One region of the Micromonospora sp. 4G55 genome, then DNA from elsewhere that is predicted to be linked to it. Evidence: riboswitches for the same ligand, from Rfam matches in the RefSeq annotation. Region 1 holds a riboswitch; each other region holds the start of a gene.

What was found. Region 1 has a riboswitch for cyclic di-AMP ahead of JNW89_RS08820 (hypothetical protein). Riboswitches for the same ligand answer to the same signal wherever they lie in the genome.
Region 2: linked by a shared signal. The riboswitch ahead of JNW89_RS37315 (transglycosylase family protein) and the one ahead of JNW89_RS08820 (hypothetical protein) in region 1 are both predicted to bind cyclic di-AMP.
Region 3: linked by a shared signal. The riboswitch ahead of JNW89_RS22585 (hypothetical protein) and the one ahead of JNW89_RS08820 (hypothetical protein) in region 1 are both predicted to bind cyclic di-AMP.

What each region holds. Positions count from the first base shown of each region.
Region 1 is NZ_JAEVHN010000067.1:8,116-14,013, reverse strand. Features, by position in the region: partial or broken gene JNW89_RS08835 (alpha/beta fold hydrolase) at 1-19, shown strand, start outside; gene JNW89_RS08830 (AAA family ATPase) at 326-2,443, shown strand; gene JNW89_RS08825 (cation diffusion facilitator family transporter) at 2,644-3,558, shown strand; cyclic di-AMP (ydaO/yuaA leader) riboswitch at 3,700-3,831, shown strand; gene JNW89_RS08820 (hypothetical protein) at 3,836-4,897, shown strand; gene JNW89_RS08815 (hypothetical protein) at 5,015-5,518, shown strand; gene JNW89_RS08810 (SRPBCC family protein) at 5,534-5,898, opposite strand, start outside.
Region 2 is NZ_JAEVHN010000098.1:1,785-7,682, reverse strand. Features, by position in the region: partial or broken gene htpG (molecular chaperone HtpG) at 1-165, shown strand, start outside; gene JNW89_RS38060 (peptidoglycan-binding protein) at 216-389, opposite strand; partial or broken gene JNW89_RS38690 (peptidoglycan-binding protein) at 562-1,101, opposite strand; gene JNW89_RS36685 (hypothetical protein) at 1,103-1,228, opposite strand; cyclic di-AMP (ydaO/yuaA leader) riboswitch at 1,678-1,852, shown strand; gene JNW89_RS37315 (transglycosylase family protein) at 1,851-2,489, shown strand; gene nhaA (Na+/H+ antiporter NhaA) at 2,822-4,150, shown strand; gene JNW89_RS11340 (cation:proton antiporter) at 4,298-5,500, shown strand; gene JNW89_RS11335 (ArsB/NhaD family transporter) at 5,605-5,898, opposite strand, start outside.
Region 3 is NZ_JAEVHN010000315.1:882-6,779, forward strand. Features, by position in the region: partial or broken gene JNW89_RS22575 (HAD-IC family P-type ATPase) at 1-455, opposite strand, end outside; gene JNW89_RS22580 (YibE/F family protein) at 774-2,111, shown strand; cyclic di-AMP (ydaO/yuaA leader) riboswitch at 2,278-2,408, shown strand; gene JNW89_RS22585 (hypothetical protein) at 2,413-3,432, shown strand; gene JNW89_RS22590 (carbonic anhydrase) at 3,498-4,151, opposite strand; gene JNW89_RS22595 (helix-turn-helix domain-containing protein) at 4,384-4,713, shown strand; gene JNW89_RS22600 (S8 family serine peptidase) at 4,960-5,853, shown strand; partial or broken gene JNW89_RS36900 (S8 family serine peptidase) at 5,736-5,898, shown strand, end outside.

The DNA.
Region 1 (5,898 bases):
CCGGGTGCTGTCCGACCCGCCGGAAGCCGGCGCGACGGGAGCCGGCGCCACGGAGATCGGCACATCGGAGAGCAGCACGACTGAGAGCGGCACGACCGACATCGGCACGACCGAGATCGGCGCGACCCGGCCGAGGAAGGCCGCCGCCGGGCCGAGGACGACGGGCGCGACGGAGCCGATCCCGGCCGGCTGAGCGGCCCGTGGAGGGTGGCGGACGTCGCGGGACGCGGCATGGCCCCGAAGGGGGGTGGCAGGCTGCCCGTACCCTCATTCCGCCTGGCGTGCGCCCGCGCCCGGCCGCCGCCGTCGCACAGGAGCCGTCACGTTGACCGACCAGACCACCCTGGAGCAGGAGATCGCCGCCGAGCAGCGGCATCTCGACCGGGTGTACGCCCGCCTCGCCGAACTGCGCCGCTCGGCGGCACAGGCCGAGAAGGAGGGCTACCGGCTGGCCCGGGTGGGCAACTTCGGCGCGCTGGTCGAGCGGGACGCGATGGTCTTCCACGCCGCCCAGCGACGGTACGTGCTGGACGCCGAGCACGAAGGGCTGGTCTTCGGCCGGCTCGACCTGCGGACCGGCCAGGTGCTGCACGTGGGGCGGCTCGGGGTGCGGGGCGAGAACGCCGAGACGCTGGTGGTCGACTGGCGCGCCCCGGCCGCCGCCGCGTTCTACCAGGCGACCCCGGCCGAGCCGCTGGGCGTGGTGCGGCGACGCACCATCCAGTCGTCGGCCGAGAAGGTCACCCGGATCGAGGACGACCTGCTCGACCCGGAGTCGGCGCCGGCCGAGATGGCGGTGGTCGGTGACGGGGCCCTGCTGGCGACCCTGTCCCGGGCGACCGGCCGGGGAATGCGCGACATCGTGGCCACCATCCAGCGGGAGCAGGACGAGGCGATCCGCTCCCCCGGCTCCGGGGTCACCATCGTCTCCGGCGGCCCGGGCACCGGCAAGACGGCGGTCGCGCTGCACCGGGCGGCGTACCTGCTCTATTCCGACCGCAGCCGGTACGCCGGCGGCGGCATCCTGGTGGTCGGCCCGTCCTCGGTCTTCGTGGAGTACATCGCCTCGGTGCTGCCCTCGCTCGGCGAGGAGACCGCCACGCTGCACTCGCTGGGCTCGCTCTTCCCGGGCATGTCGGCGACCCGGACCGACCCGCCGGAGGTGGCGGCGGTGAAGGGCTCGCTGCGGATGCGGAAGGTGCTGGAGCGGGCGGTACGCGACGCGGTGCCGGACGGGCCGGACGAGCTGCGCCTGCTCTACCGGGGCGAGCTGCTCCGGCTGGAGCGCCGCGAGCTGGACGGCGTCCGGGACCGGGCGCTGTCCCGGGGCGCGCGCCGCAACGAGGTACGGCGGGTGGCCTTCGACGCGGTGCTCGCGGCGCTGTACGCCCAGGCCCGCCGGCTGGGCGTCCCCCGGCTGCCGGAGCAGCGCGCCTTCGAGGACGAGATCATCGACGGCCGGAGTTCCGCGAGTTCCTCAAGGCGTGGTGGCCCCGGCTGCACCCCGCGGCACGTGCTGGGCTGGCTGGCCCGGCCGGAGCGGCTGCGCCGGTACGCCGGCGGCATCCTGTCCCGGGCGGAGACCGCGCTGCTGGTCGAGGCGTACCGGGTGCTGGACGCGCAGGGGCTGACGGTGGCCGACATCGCCCTGCTCGACGAGCTGGACGCGCTGCTCGGCAAGCCGGTGCAGCGGGCCCGGGCCAAGCGCGACCCGTACCAGTTGGCCGGCGGCGTGCGCGAGCTGAGCACGTTCGCCGACCGGCAGCGGGCCGCCCGGGCGGCGGCCCGGGAACGCCCGGAGGACTACCGCGACTACGCGCACGTGGTGGTGGACGAGTCGCAGGACGTCTCGCCGATGCAGTGGCGGATGGTCGGCCGGCGCGGCCGGCTCGCCTCCTGGACCGTGGTGGGCGACCCGGCGCAGACCGCCTGGACCGGTGACCCGCAGGAGCTGGACCGGGCCCGGGACCAGGCGCTCGGCCGGCGCCGGCGGCACCGCTTCGCGCTGACCACGAACTACCGCAACTCAGCGGAGATCTTCGCGGTGGCGGCGGCGGAGATCCGCCGGCTCTACCCCGACCTGCAGCTGCCGACGGCGGTCCGCTCCACCGGCGTGGAGCCGGTCGCGCTGACCGTCGCCGCCGACGGGCTGCCGGCGGCGACCGTGCAGGCGGTGGACGCGCTGCTCACCGAGGTGGAGGGCACGGTCGGCGTGATCACGCCGGTGCCGCGCCGCGACGAGGTGGCCGGCTGGCTGGACGGGCACGGCGGCTCCCGGCTCCAGGTGGTGACCAGCCTCCAGGCCAAGGGCATGGAGTACGACGGCGTCGTGCTCATCGCCCCGAGCGAGATCCGGGCCGACCCCGGCTCGGGCGTGCGCACCCTCTACGTCGCCCTCTCCCGCGCCACCCAGCGCCTCACCACCATCGACCCCACACCCTGACCCCCGCCCCACCCCGGCCGTCAAGCCGCTCCCGCGTCGCCGCGGACCGCGCACTTTCAGAGAAGAAGGGGCCTCGGAGCGCAAAATAGCCACGCTTTCTCGGAAAGTGCGGGCGCGGCATGGCCGTGGGGGTTAGTTGCATACATAGCGATGTGAGCATAGATTGGGTTCGGGCCGGCGGGGCGACGGAGGGTGTGGGCGTGGGCGCAGGTCATGACCACCACGGGTCGGTCTCGAACGCGGCGCACCGGCACCGGGGGCGGCTCTGGGCGGCCTTCGCGTTGCTCGCCGCGCTGATGGTGGTCGAGGCGGTCACCGCGTTCGGCACCGGCTCGCTGGCCCTGCTCTCCGACGCCGGGCACATGTTCACCGACGTGCTCGGCATCGGCATGGCGCTGGCCGCCATCACCGCCACCCGGCACGGCGACCGGGACCCGCAGCGCACCTTCGGGCTCTACCGGCTCGAGGTGCTGGCCGCGCTCGCCAACGCCGCCCTGCTCAGCGGGGTGGCGATCTACGTGCTGATCGAGGCGGTCCGCCGGTTCGGCGACCCGCCGGAGGTGCGGACCGGGCCGATGCTGGCGGTGGCGGTGCTCGGCCTGCTGGCCAACCTCGTCGCGTTCGCGCTGCTGCGCGAGGGGGCGCGGGAGAGCATCAACCTGCGCGGGGCGTACCTGGAGGTGCTCGGCGACCTGCTCGGCTCGCTGGGCGTGATCGGGGCCGCGCTGCTCATCGCCGGCACCGGCTGGTGGTGGGCCGACCCGGCGGTGGCGGTCGCGATCGGCCTGTTCATCCTTCCCCGCACCTGGCGGCTCGGCCGCGCGGCGGTGCGCATCCTGGTCCAGGCCGCCCCGGAGCATCTCCAGGTGACCGCCGTGCACGACCGGCTGACCGCCGTCCCCGGCGTCGCCGAGGTGCACGACCTGCACGTCTGGACGCTCACCTCCGGCATGGAGGTCGCCTCCGCCCACCTCACCATGGTCCCCGGCGCCGAGGTCGGCACGGTGCTCGCCGCCGCCCGCACCGCCCTGCACGAGGACTTCCACATCGAGCACGCCACCCTCCAGATCGAGCCGGGGGCCGCCCCCGGCGCCTGTGGGCAGGTCGAGTGGTGACAAAATCGGACACCTATTGTCCGGTTGTGCCACCTACACCACGATTCACTCCAGTACCCTCAGTCACGAAACGGGCGGGTGTCACACCCGTACCGGTAGGCTCGGTCCCGGCCTCCGCCAGGCGGCACCCTCCGGTGCCGGCGGTGGCCGTCGCCTAATCGCCTGCCAGGGCGAGCCGGGGAACCATGTTCGTGGGGTGCATCCGCGTCAGCGGTAGGGATCTTCCGTCCCGAACCCGTCAGCTAACCCGGTCGGCGGCTGACGGAAGGACATGTGCATGCACGTACGACGTACCACCGCACGGCTGGTGGCCGCGGTCGTCGCGACGCTCGCCCTCGGGGTGTCGTCCGCGCCGGTCCCGGCGACGGCCGCTCCCCCCGCCACCGGGCTCGCCGCCGCCCCCGGCAACGACGAGGAGGGCGGCACCCCGGCACTGCGCGCCCAGCTCGACGCAGCCAGCAAGGGCTGGATCGACGCCAAGGCCGCGCTGGAACGCTCCACCAAGCGGCAGCAGGAACTCAACAACCAGCTCAAGACGATGGAGTCGGAGCTGACCGTCCGGCAGGGCAAGGTCGGCGAGATCGCCGGCGTGGCGTACCGGACCGGGCGACTCGGGCCGGTGTCGGCGCTGCTCAACAGCTCCAGCCCGGAAGGCTTCCTGGACCGGGCGGCGGCGCTGGAGACGGTGGCTTCCAACGAGGACCGGGAGCTGCGCAACCTGATCCGGACCCGCGACGAGGCCACCCGCACCCGGGGCGCGCTCGACAAGGAGCTCGTCGAGCAGCGCAAGCAGGTCGCGGTGATGGCCAAGCGCAAGCAGCAGGCCGAACGGGCCCTGGCGGTGGCCGCCGCCGACAAGCCCGCCGCCAGCGCCGGCGGCGGCTCCAACGCGGGGACCTCCACCGCCAACGCCAAGGCGGCGCCGCGCAACCCCGACGGCTCCTGGCCGTCGGAGTCGTGCAGCGTCAACGACCCCACCCCGGCCAACGGCTGCATCACCCCGCGCATGCTCAACGCGCTGCAGCAGGCTCAGGCGGCCGGCTTCACCCGGTACGTCTCCTGCTACCGCCCCAGCGGCTCCGGCGAGCACCCCAAGGGCCGGGCCTGCGACTTCGCGGCGCAGAAGAGCGGCTTCGGCGGCGACGCGACCGGCGGCGACAAGACGTACGGCAACAACCTGGCCGCGTACTTCATCCGCAACTCCGACCGGCTCGCCGTGCTCTACGTGATCTGGTACCGGCAGATCTGGCTGCCCAGCAGCGGGTGGAAGTCGTACAGCGGGGCCGGCGGGGACCCGTCCAGCGACCACACCAACCACGTGCACCTGTCGGTCTACTGACCGACCCGCGGCGGGGCCCGTCCGAGGCGGACGGGCCCCGTCGTACGCGCGTCGACGTACCCGGGATGTCGTCGACCGGCCCACGACGCAGCGCGACGGCCGGGCGAGCATCAAGGCATGACCCGACTCTCCCCCGACGGCCGCAAGACCCTGCTCACCCTGCACCTGGTGACCGCGCTGGGCTGGCTCGGCGCGGACCTCGTGCTGCTCACCCTCGGCATCGCCGGGCTGCGCGGCGCCGACCCGGAGGTGGTCTACCCGGCGGCGGCGCTGGTCGCGACCTGGCTCTTCGCGCCGCTGAGCGTGCTGGTCTGGGTGGTCGGCGTGACCAGCGCGCTGCTGACCCCCTGGGGACTGCTGCGCTGGCGTTGGGTGGTGGTCAAGCTGGTGCTCACCACGGTGATGATCGGCCTGGTGCTCTTCGCGCTGACGCCGAACCTGCGCGCCGCCGCCGGACCGGACGCCACCGCGCACCAGCGCATCGACGTGGTGGTCGCCCCCGCGGTCTCCACCGGCCTGCTGGTCACCATGACCGTGATCTCCACCTGGAAGCCGTGGGGCCGCAACCGCCGGGCTGTCCCGCCGCCCCGCCGGACGGCGGCACCCGCCGGCCGCCGCTGACTGGACCGGGGGGGGTCAGCTCGGGACCGGGCCGCCGTCGGCCTTCCGGTCCAGCACCGGGCCGAGCCGGCTGGCCAGGCCCAGGTGCGCGGCCCGGGCCTGGCGGAACGCGTACCCGAACAGCGGCGCCGGCGCGGAGAGGGTGATCTCCACGTCGATCCGCAGCACGTCGCCCTCCTCCTGGAGCCGGGTGTGGTTGCGCACGGTCGTGCCGGGCTGCTGCCGGGCCACCGTGACGATCTCGTCGTCGGAGACCACCAGGACGTCGGCCTGGTAGGTGACCGGGAACCGCAGCGGCCCCAGCTCCAGCCGGTCGGTGATGGCGTAGCTGGCCCGCGCGCCCGGACGGGTCGGCAGCCGGCGCACCCGGACGATCAGCG
Region 2 (5,898 bases), on a different contig from region 1:
GTCACCGGCCTGCGCGCGGCGCACGAGCGTGGCGGCGACTCGGGTGCCCTCACCGAGACCGCCGAGCTGCTGTACGGCATGGCGCTGCTCGCCGAGGGCGGCGACCTGGCCGACCCGGCCCGGTTCGCCCGGGTCCTCGCCGACCGGCTGGCCCGTACCCTCTGACGCGACGACGGCCCCGGCCCGGTGGGGGAGCACCGGGCGGGGGCGCCTGCTCAGGAACCGACCCGCACGCCCATCGCCGCCCAGGTGGCCGGGCCGACCACCCCGTCCACGGTCAGCCCCCGCATGCCCTGGTACCAGCGCACGCCGGCCTCGGTCTTCGCGTCGAAGGCGCCGTTCGCCGGGCCGCACCGCTTCGCGCCGACGAACCGCTGAACGAAGGCCACGTCCCCGCCCGTGCTGCCGCGCCGCAGCGTCCGCGAGCCCGGTCTGCCCCCGGACACCGGCGTCGCCGGCCGGCCGCTGGGCACCGACGGGGGCCGGCGTGACGGCCGCGCGCAGGGCCGCCACGGTACGCGGGCCGACCACCCCATCGGCGGTGAGCTTTCGGGCGGTCTGGAACGACCGTACCCAGGCGGCCACGGCCGGCCCGAACACCCCGTCGGCCGTCAGCCGGGCCCCGAGGCGGTTGGCGACGGCCTGCAACTCCCGGACGTCACCGCCCCGGCAGCCGGCGCGCAGCAGCCGGTCGCCGAGCCGCGCCGTCGTGGCGGTGGCGATCCCCCACGGGTGGCGGCTGTCCTCCAGGCTCCGCTGGTGGCTGACGCTGACGTGCAGGTGCTTGTCGTGCGGGTTCGGCCCGGTGTACCGGGCCGGTCGGAAGCTGCGGGTACGGCTCCAGATCTTCCGGTCGTAGATGACGTACTGGGTGGACGGATGGTTGACGGCCTGCCGGACGACCAGCAGCGGGTCGATCCCGTCGACGTCCACGTCCACCGCGTTGACCGACTGGTCGTCATTGTCCGGATTATGGTCCGAGCGGCGCGCCTGGTGACTGGCATCGCCCAACCAGCCGTCGGACTTGCGGTCCCGCTGCGGCCAGCGGGTGTCTATCTCCTCGCGCAGCACCCGCAGCGCGGGCGCCAGGTGCACGCCCATCTCACTCCTCCTCTTCCAGCGCGGCGGCCAGGTCGAAGTCGACCTCGTCGCCGGCCAGGCTCTCCGGGTCGTCGTCCTCGTCCAGGGTGGCGACGAGGTAGTCGGTGTCGATGCTGACGGTGTCCATGAAGGTCCTTCCTCTCGCGGATGGCCGGCCGCCGCGAACCGAGGCGGACCGTGACGGCCAGGGCGCCGGCGACCGGCATCCGACGGTCGGCGGGTCCGAAGCGTCGGCGCCGCGGCCGCGCTCTGCTCCCTACCGTCCGAGTCGGCGGCCGGGCTGCCCAGACATGAGTCGCCAATCAGCGGCAACGCTGACCGTCCGGCGGCGCGGGCCGCCGATCGAACCCGCCTGACCAGCGAAGACGGGGAGGTGACGGCACCTGATCCGCCGCTCGGGGCGAGACTTTCGGCCCAGTCGTGACAGGTTCCCGACCGGCCCTTGTAGAGCACCGCCGGCCACCCCGCAACTCGAAGGACGAAGCCGTCGCTCAGCCGGGTGAAGAACTTCACAAGAAGTGGGCAATCGCCCGAAACAGTTCCTAACGTCGTTCGTGTTCGCGATCGCGGACACCACGGCCGGTAACGCCTAATCCATGCCGCCGGCCGGTGGGACCTTTTCAGCGGGCATGGAGCGGGGGACCCACACGTTCCTCGGTGCACGTCACCTCGGGGTGAAGCCGCCCACGGGCGGCCGGGCTCCTCGGCCCGAACCCGACAGCTCACCTCGTCGGCGTGGAGGAATCCACATGGCAACTGAATACACCGCCCGTCACCGACGGGTCAGCTCGCGCCGCATCGCCGTCGGCACGCTCGCCGTCGGTGCGGTCACCGGGGTCGCCGCCGTCCTGGCACCGGCGTCGCCGGCGAGCGCCGCCAGCGTCAACTGGGACGCGATCGCCCAGTGCGAGTCCGGCGGCAACTGGCACATCAACACCGGCAACGGCTACTACGGCGGCCTGCAGTTCTCGCAGAGCACCTGGTCCGGCTACGGCGGCAAGAAGTACGCCTCCCGCGCCGACCTGGCCAGCCGGGGCGAGCAGATCGCGATCGCCGAGAAGGTGCGCGACGGTCAGGGCATCGGTGCCTGGCCGACCTGCGGCCGGAAGGGTGGCTCCACCAGGAGCTACTCCACCACCTCGGAGAAGTCGCAGAAATCGCAGAAGTCGGAGCGGCGCTCGTCGAGGGCCACCGCCACCGAGCGGTCCTCGCGGGAGCAGCACAGCACCCGCAGCCAGCGGCGCAGCGCGCCGGCCGGGACCGGCGACGTGTACGTGGTGCGGCCGGGTGACACCCTGTCGCAGATCGCCGACGCCCGGGACCTGGCCGGTGGCTGGCAGGCGCTGTACGAGCGCAACAAGCGCGTGGTCGGCGCGACCCGGGGCTGATCTTCCCCGGTCAGAAGCTCAGCCTCTGACGCGTCACCGCCCTGCACCAGGGGTGGACCGTATCGACGCCCGGCCGGCCCGTGCCGCGCGTCGTGGTCTCCCGTGGCGCACCGTCGGAGCACCCGGCGCGGTGTCACTCCGATTCACCTGGCGGTGGCGACGGCCGGTTGGTCGCGCCGCGCCGGGTAGCGGCAGCGCCACGTGCCCGGTCCCGAGCACGGCCGAGCGCGGAACCCGACGGGCCCGCCGCGGTGCCGGATAGGGTTGGCCCAGGTGTGCCGGGAAGTCTGGTCGGCGATGGATGACGCGACCCCTGCCGACGAGGAGTTTCCGTGACCGACGCCACCCGGCGCCGTGCCAACCTGTTCGCCCGACGCTCGTGGGGCGAGACCAGCCGTATCTCCGCCATTCTCCGCAAGGAGACCGTGGGCGGAGGCCTTCTGCTCATCGGGGCCCTGTTGGCGCTCGTCTGGTCGAACTCGCCCTGGGCGGACAGCTACCAGTCGCTTCGGGACTTCCGGGTCGGTCCCGCGTCGCTGCACCTCGACCTCAGCCTGGCCACCTGGGCTGCCGACGGCCTGCTGGCGATCTTCTTCTTCGTCGCCGGCCTGGAACTCAAGCGTGAGTTCGTCGCCGGCGACCTGCGGGATCCGCGTCGCGCCGCGGTGCCGGTCGCGGCGGCCGTCGGTGGGGTGCTCCTGCCGGCCGCCATCTACTACGTCATCGCCGCCGGCGCGGGCGGGGGCGCGGTCAAGGGCTGGGCCATCCCGACCGCGACCGACATCGCCTTCGCGCTGGCGGTGCTCGCGGTGGTCGGCCGGTTCCTGCCCTCCGCGCTGCGCACCTTCCTGCTCACCCTGGCCGTCGTTGACGACCTGCTGGCGATCGTCATCATCGCGGTCTTCTACACCAGCGACTTGTCGGTCGCGCCGCTGTTGGGCGCCCTGGTGCCGCTGGCGGTGTTCGGCTTGCTGGTGCAGCGCCGGGTCCGGTCGTGGTGGCTGCTGCTGCCCCTGGCCGCGGCGACCTGGACGCTGATGCACGAGTCCGGGGTGCACGCCACCGTGGCGGGGGTCCTGTTGGCGTTCACCGTTCCGGTGATCCGCAGCGAAGCCGCCGGTGGGCCGGATGCGGGACCGGGTCTGGCCGAGCACTTCGAGCACCGGTTCCGGCCCATTTCCGCCGGGGTGGCGGTGCCGGTTTTCGCGTTCCTCTCCGCCGGCGTCACCATCGGTGGTGTCGCCGGTCTGGCCACCGCCCTGACCGACCGGGTGGCGCTGGGCATCGTGGCCGGCCTCCTCGTCGGCAAGCCGGTCGGCATCATGGCCGCCACCTGGCTGGTCTCCCGGTTCACCCGGGCCGACCTGGACGAGGGCCTCAACTGGCTCGACGTGCTCGGGCTGGCGCTGCTCGGCGGGATCGGCTTCACCGTGTCGCTGCTCATCGGCGAGCTGGCCTTCGGCCTCGGCAGCGAACGCGACGGCCACGTGAAGGTCGCTGTACTCGCCGGGTCCCTGCTCGCGGCGCTGCTCGCGACGGTCATCCTCCGCGCCCGCACCCGCCTGTACCGGCGGGTGCACGAGCTGGAGACCGTCGACCGTGACCGGGATGGCATCCCGGACGTCTACGAGTGGCAGACCGACGGCACCGCTGGTCGCTGAGCTCACGCACGAACCCGCTGCCGCCCCCCGTGGCCGGCGCGGTGTGGTTCACCCGCTGGTGCCCGGTGGTTATGATCACCGGGATCCGTGGAGCGCCGGGAAGTCTGGTCGGCACCTCGACCAACCACGTCCCCCGGAGGTCAACCCGTGCTGCTGCTCTCCTTCGCCGCCGTCCTGCTGGCCGCCGTGCTCGTGTCGGCGCTGGCCCACCGCACCATCCTCTCCACGGCGGCGCTGTTCCTGGTCGCCGGGTTCGTCCTCGGTGAGGACACCACCGGGGTACTGCACCTGCGGGCCGACTCGCCGATCGTGGCGCAACTGGCCGAACTCGCGCTGTTCGCGGTGCTGTTCACCGACGGGATGCGGGTCGGCTGGGCCGACCTGCGCTCGGCGTGGCGGCTGCCGGGTCGGGCGTTGGGCTGGGGCCTGCCGCTGACCCTGCTGGTCACCGCGGTTCTCGCCCACTTCGTGGCCGGGTTGGACTGGCCGGAGGCGCTGCTGGTCGGGGCGATCCTCGCTCCGACCGACCCGGTCTTCGCCGCCGCGCTGGTCGGCAACGACAAGGTTCCGGCCCGGCTGCGGCACCTGCTCAACGTCGAGTCCGGGGTCAACGACGGCCTGGCGCTGCCGTTCGTGGTGGTGCTGCTCGCCGTGGCCGCCGGCTCCGACGACCTGCACCTGGGGGACCTGGGCATCGAGTTGGCGGTCGGACTGCTGATCGGCGTGCTGGTGCCGCTGGTGGCGATCGCGTTGGAGCGGACCCGCTGGCTCGCCGCCTCGGCCGCGTACGCGCCGCTGAACGGGGTGGCCATCGGTCTGCTGGTGCTGGCGTTGGGCAAGGCCACCCACGGCAACCTGTTCCTGGCCGCGTTCGCCGCCGGGATCACCGTCGCGACGTTCGGGCCGCGGGAGCGCGCGGCGTTCGAGCACTTCGGGGAGAACGTCGCCGAGCTGCTGAAGCTGGCCGCGCTGCTGGTGTTCGGGGCGCTGATCTCGGTGGAGTTCCTCGGCGAGATCTCCTGGACGGGCTGGGTGTTCGCGGTGCTGGCGATCGTGGTCGCCCGGCCGGTCGCGTTGTGGATCTCGTTCCTGCGGTCCGGGCTGGGCCTGCGGGAGCAGGCTGCCGCGATGTGGTTCGGGCCGAAGGGGTTCGCCTCGGTGGTCTACGGGCTGCTGGTGCTTGAGTCCGGCATCGCCGCCGGGGACGAGGTGTTCCACCTGGTCGCGCTGACGATCGTGATCTCGATTCTCGCGCACTCCTCGACCGACGTGGTGGTCGCCCGGGCCTTCGACGAGACCCGGGAGGTCCCGGCCTGGCACGGGGTCCTGCGCCGGGCGCGGCGGTCGTGACGGCTTCCGGCCGGCGCGACGACTCCGCCGTCGCGGCCCCGCACCGCGGGGCCGGTGGCGGGCGACGGACCGGCCACGGACCGGCCCGCCGACCCGACCGGGGATCAGGCGAACGCGAAGTAGCGCAGCCAGAGGTAGGGCGCGGCGAGCCCGACGGTGACCAAGGTGACCACGAGCCCGTAGCGGGTGAACTGCCAGAAGGTGATCCGCTGCCCGGCGCGTTCGGCGAGGCCGAGCACGACGACGTTGGCCGACGCGCCGACGGCGGTGGCGTTGCCGCCGAGGTCCGCGCCGAGAGCGAGGGCCCACCAGAGCACCCGGGACTGTCCGGTGTCACCCTGGGCGTTGACCAGCTCGGCGACCACCGGGCTCATGGTGGCGACGTAGGGGATGTTGTC
Region 3 (5,898 bases), on a different contig from region 1:
CCCCGCGCCTGCCCGACGGCCTTCATCTCCTGCCAGTGCCCCAGCAGCATGATGGTGACCAGGGCGGCCAGCTCCCACCAGAAGTCCAGCTCGAAGGCGCCGAGGCTGGTGGCGAGCGAGGCGGCGTACGCGACGGTGATCGCCATCCCGATCAGCAGCATCATCCCCGGGGCCCGGTCGCGCACCTCGCGCACCGCGCCGACGAGGAACGGCCAGCCACCCCACCAGAAGACCACCGAGCCGAGCACCGGCCCGACCAGGGACCGGCCGGGGAACTCCAGCGAGTAGCCGAACCACTCCATCACCATGTGGCTGGTGGCGACCACGGGCAGGGTCAGCGCCAGGCAGAGCCAGAACCGGCGGCGGAACATCTCCGGGTCGTGGCCGGCGTGCTTGTCGTGCCCCCGGTGCCGGTCCGACCCCGGGGGCCCGGACTGTCCGGCGTGCTGGTCCATGCCCCCACGATGCCCGGTGGACGCGCTGCCGATGGCACGAACCGGGCGGACCCGCACCGAACCTGGCTACCATTCTCCGGCCATGACTCGCCATCCGCCGCAGCTGCCGCCGGCCCGCGTACCGCGCCGGGCTCGGCGGCCGTGGGCGACCGCCCGGGCGGGTCGACACACCGGGCGACCACGCCGCCCGGTCGCCCTGGGTGAGCACGCCGGCACCCAGGGCCCACATCGGGGTACGCGTTCCGCCACGCACGTTCCGCCGGTGAACCGACCGGCCGGCTGACACGTACCCCGCCCTGGATCGTTGGGAGACTCGCAATGGGCGCCGACCACACCCGTCCCGCTCCGTCCGCCCCACCGGGGGTGCGGCGGATCCTCGTCGCGACGGTGGTCCCGCTGTTCGTCATCACGGTGATCGCCGCCCTGGTGCTGTGGCCGCGCGACTCGCGGCCGGCCGACGGCGGCGCCGAGCCGGCGCGCCACCACGGCACGGTGACCCGGGTGGTGACCGAACCCTGCCCACCGACGCCGGAGGCGCCCGGCGCGGCCGAGGGCCCGTGCGGGACCGTGACGGTCAAGGTCGAGCAGGGCCCGGACAGCGGCCAGCAGGTGGAGACCCCGGTGCCCGCCGGCCCGGGTGCGCCCACCGTGGCGGTGGGCGACGAGGTGGTGCTGGTCCAGCTCGCCGACCCGGCCAACCCCACCGCCACCAGTTACCAGATCGCCGAACACCAGCGGGGCAAGCCCCTGGTGTGGCTGGTGGCGCTCTTCGCGGCGGCGATCGTGGCGTTCGGCCGGCTGCGCGGGCTGGCCGCGCTGGCCGGGCTGGGCGCCAGCTTCGCCATCCTGCTGGCCTTCGTCGTACCCGGCATCGCGGCGGGCGGCTCGCCGCTGCTGATCGCGATCACCGGCTCCGCGCTGATCATGTTCGTGGTGCTGTACCTGACCCACGGGATCACCGCGCAGACCTCGGTGGCGGTCCTCGGCACGCTCGGCAGCCTGGTGCTGACCGGAGTGCTCGGCAGTCTGGCCACCGCCGCCACCCACCTGACCGGGTTCGGCAGCGAGGAGGCCACCACGCTGTCGATGTACCAGCGCGACGTCGACCTGCACGGGCTGCTGCTGGCCGGCATCATCATCGGCTCGCTCGGCGTGCTCGACGACGTCACCGTCACCCAGGCCGCCACCGTCACCGAGCTGGCGCACGCCAACCCCGGACTGTCCCGGACGCAGCTCTACCGGGCCGCCACCCGGGTCGGCCGGGCGCACATCGCCTCCACGGTGAACACCATCGTGCTCGCCTACGCGGGCGCCTCGCTGCCGCTGCTGCTCCTGCTCACCGCCGACAGCCGGCCGGTGAGCCAGATCCTCACCAGCGAGTTCCTGGCCCAGGAGATCGTCCGCAGCGCGGTGGCGACGCTCGGCCTGGTCGCCGCTGTACCGCTGACCACCGCTCTGGCCGCGCTGGTCGCCACCGCCGGTCGTGGCCCGGCCGACGACCCGGCCCGGGACACCGGACCGGCACCCACGCCCCGCCCCTCCGCCGACCGGGACGCGGCGCTCGAGGCGCTGAGCGCGTCGCGTCCCGGCGGACCGTCCACCCCGGCCCCCGCACGGTGGCCCGACCCGGAAAGGAGCACGGACACCGCATGGTGACACTCCGCTGCGTGACCGACGCCGACGCGGAACCTGACGAACGCGTCACTCGTCACGCATCGCTACGACGAAATAACGCTTTTAGTCGGGTTCTGGACGTAGATCCCCGGTACGACTCTCGGGTAACCTCGCTGCCGGTCACCGCCGAAGGCGCGCAGCGGCGCCTGCGGTGCCGCCGCCCAATCGCCGCGAGGCGAACCGGGGAACCAGGTACATGGGGTGAATCCGCGCGAGCGGTAGGGGCCACTTCCGTCCCGAACCCGTCAGCTAACCCGGTCGGCGGTCGACGGAAGGGAACACTGTGACGGCACCCCTGCGCCGCTGGTTGACTCCGGTGGTGGCCGTGTTCGCCGCTCTGGCCATCCTCGGCGGGCCGACAGCCGCGATCGCCGCGCCCTCGACCCCCACCCCCTCCGGGCACGAGGAGGACGACGAGCCCAAGCTGCTCACCGACGTCATCGAGCTGCGCAACCGCGAGTACTCGAAGGCCAAGACGCAGCTGGAGAAGTCCAAGAAGCGCCAGCAGCAGCTCGCGCTGGAGGTGCGGCGCGCGCAGGACGAGCTGGCGGCGTTGCAGCCGACGGTCTCGCAGATCGCGGCGCAGTCGTACCGGACCGGCCGGATCGGCGCGGTGGCGATGCTGCTGGAGAGTGACGCCCCCGACTCGTTCGTCCGGCGAGCCGCCGCCCTGGACGAGCTGAACATGGTCAACGCGCAGAAGCTGGCCAAGGTCACCGCCGCCAAGAACCGCGCGGAGCAGGCCAAGCTGGCGCTGGACGCCGAGGTGCGCGAGCAGCAGAAGCTCACCAACGACATGGCCCGGGAGAGCCGGGAGGCGGAGAAGGCCCTCCAGCTGGTCGGTGGCCGGGGCTTCACCGGCGGCCTGGTCGACGCGACCTCGCCGGTGGCCCGGATCGGCCCCGGCCGGATGGCGGACGGCAGCTGGCGTCCCGAGTCGCGTACCGAGGACGACCCGACCACCTCCGGCACCATCACGCCGCGCACCCTGCACGCGTACAAGGAGGTCCGGCGCGCCGGCTTCAACCGGTTCGCGGGCTGCTACCGGCCCGGTGGACCGTGGGAGCACCCGAAGGGCAAGGCCTGCGACTGGTCGTTGCAGCGGAGCGGCTTCGCGCCCTGGCACAACAACGACACCCGGATGTACGGCAACAACCTGGCCGCGTTCCTGATCCGCAACGCCGACCGGCTCGGCATCTACTACGTGATCTGGAACCGGCAGATCTGGTTCCCGGCGACCGGGTGGAAGTCGTACAGCGGACCGTCGAACCACACCGACCACGTGCACATGTCGATGCTCTAGCGCGCGGCGCGTACCGAACGAGGGCCGTCCCCGGTGGGGGCGGCCCTCGTCGCGTGCGGGGGGGGTCAGCCGGCGACGGCGGTCGCCCGATCGCCGGCCTGGGCCGGCACGGCGCTCGGCACCGCGGCCACCGTCCGCACCTCACCGGCGGCCAGCCGGTACGACATGCCGACCACCGCGCACCGCCCCTCGGCGACCGCGGCGGCCAGTACGGCGGAGTTGCCCAGCAGCGCCTCGACGGTGTGCGCGATGTGAATGTCGACAATCCCGTCGACGTCGTCGACGCCCTGCTCGGCGGCCCGCCGGAGGCTGGGCGCCACCGCGTCCACCACCGCCCGCAGGTGCCCGACCGGCGGCGTGCCGGTTCGCGCGGCGTCCCGGGCGGCCTGGACCGCCCCGCAGGAGTCGTGGCCGAGCACCACCACCAGCGGGGTGCCCAGGACGCTCACCGCGTACTCGACGCTGCCGAGCACCTCGGGGCCGGCGGTGTGCCCGGCGGTACGGACCACGAAGAGGTCACCCAGACCCCGGTCAAAGATGATCTCGGCGGCGAGGCGGGAGTCGGAGCAGCCGACGATCACCGCGAACGGGTGCTGGCCGTCGGCGACCGCCGCCCGGTGCAGCGAGTCCTGGTTGGGGTGGCGCTGCGCGCCCGTCACGAAGCGCCGGTTGCCGGCGTGCAGCTCGGCGAGCGCCTGCGTCGGATCGGTCAGGGTCATTGCCTCACCTCGGTCCCTCACGAGATCGGCCTGGTCACACCCGGCCGGCGACGGAGGCGGCCTCGCCGCCCACCGTCACACGTAGCAGAAGATACGTCAAGGTATACGTGATACGGATTTCATACTTTGCCCCGGCGTCGACGTGATGTTTCGTCGCGGCGTCCCGCGGGCTGCCGGCCGGGAGGCGGAGCCAGGGGAGCCAGGGCGGAAAACCCGATGGACTGGCCATACGATGGCGGGCATGGCGACGACTGCGCAGAACGGGAGCACCCGGAACTGGACGTTCCTCACCAACCACGCGCACGTGCTGCTCGCCATCGCCCGCAACCCCACCGCCCGGCTGCGGGACGTCGCCGACGAGGTCGGGGTGACCGAGCGCGCCGCGCAGGCGATCGTCGCCGACCTGGAGGTTGGCGGCTACCTCCACCGCACCCGGGTGGGCCGGCGCAACGAGTACACGGTCAACCCGCGCGGCCACTTCCGGCACCCGGCCGAGTCCGACCGTCAGGTGGGTGACCTGCTCGCCCTCTTCACCGGCGAGCGTGCCGAGTCCAGCTCCTGACGGCCGCCCTCGTCGCTCCGCGCCGACCGCGCGGCGCTCGCCGGCCCCGGTGTCGGTCCGGTCGACCACGACGTGACCACGGCCCGACCGACCACCGGCTTGCCCGGACGTCGGTCCGGTCGACCACGGCACGACCGCCGGCCCCGTCCGGTTGCCTCGTCGGCGCGCAACGCCCGACGCAGGGCGCCCTGAAGGACCGGACCGCCCGTCGCCCCGTCCCGGGCGCGGCGGCGGTAATCTCAGCGCGTGCGCGAGAGCTTCCGGCCGACTGGGACGGCGCTGACCGAGACCTCCGGGCGTCCATCCCGGACCGTCCTCGGTGGAGTGGTGGCGGCCCTGCTCGCCTCGCTCGTGGTGTCACCGGCACCGGCCGTGGCGGCCCCGAACTGCCCCAGCCCGGCCGGCGGGGTCGCCCCCGCCGAGACGCCGTGGGCGCTGCGCCGGCTCGACCCGGCGTCGGCCTGGCGGATCACCCGGGGCGAGCGGATCACCGTGGCGGTCATCGACTCCGGCGTCTCCCCCACCCATCCGCTGCTCAAGGGGCAGGTGCGCGAGGGCCGCGACTTCAACGGCCTGCCATCGATGCAGGGCCGGTGCGACCTGGCCGGCCACGGCACCATCGTGGCCGGGATCATCGCCGGGCGGGACGACACCGGAGCCCCGTACAGCGGCATCGCGCCCGCGGCCCGGATCCTGCCGGTCCGGGTGCTGCCCGACACCCAGCGCACCAGCGACCCCGGCCTGCCCCTGCAGATCGCCAACGCGATCCGCTGGTCGGCCGACCAGGACGTCCAGGTGATCAACCTGTCGCTGGTCACGGTGGACCACCCGGAGCTCGCCCGGGCCGTCGACTACGCGCTCGGCAAGGGCGTCGTGGTGGTGGCCGCCGCCGGCAACCGGCAGCAGGAGCAGCAGGACCTGCCGGCGTACCCGGCCGCGTACCCGGGGGTGATCCGCGGTCGCCGGAGTCGGACCGGGAAGGCGGTCACGTCGGCAGCTCGGTCAGCGGCAACTACGTGGACATCGCCGCGCCCGGGCTGGACATCGTCGGCCCCGCCCCCGGCGGTCAGGGCTACCTCGCCGAGCCGCAGGGCGGCACCAGCTTCGCCGCCGCGTACGTCTCGGGCGCGGCGGCGCTGATCCGCGCCGCCCGGCCCGACCTCACCCCGGAACAGGTCGCCTACC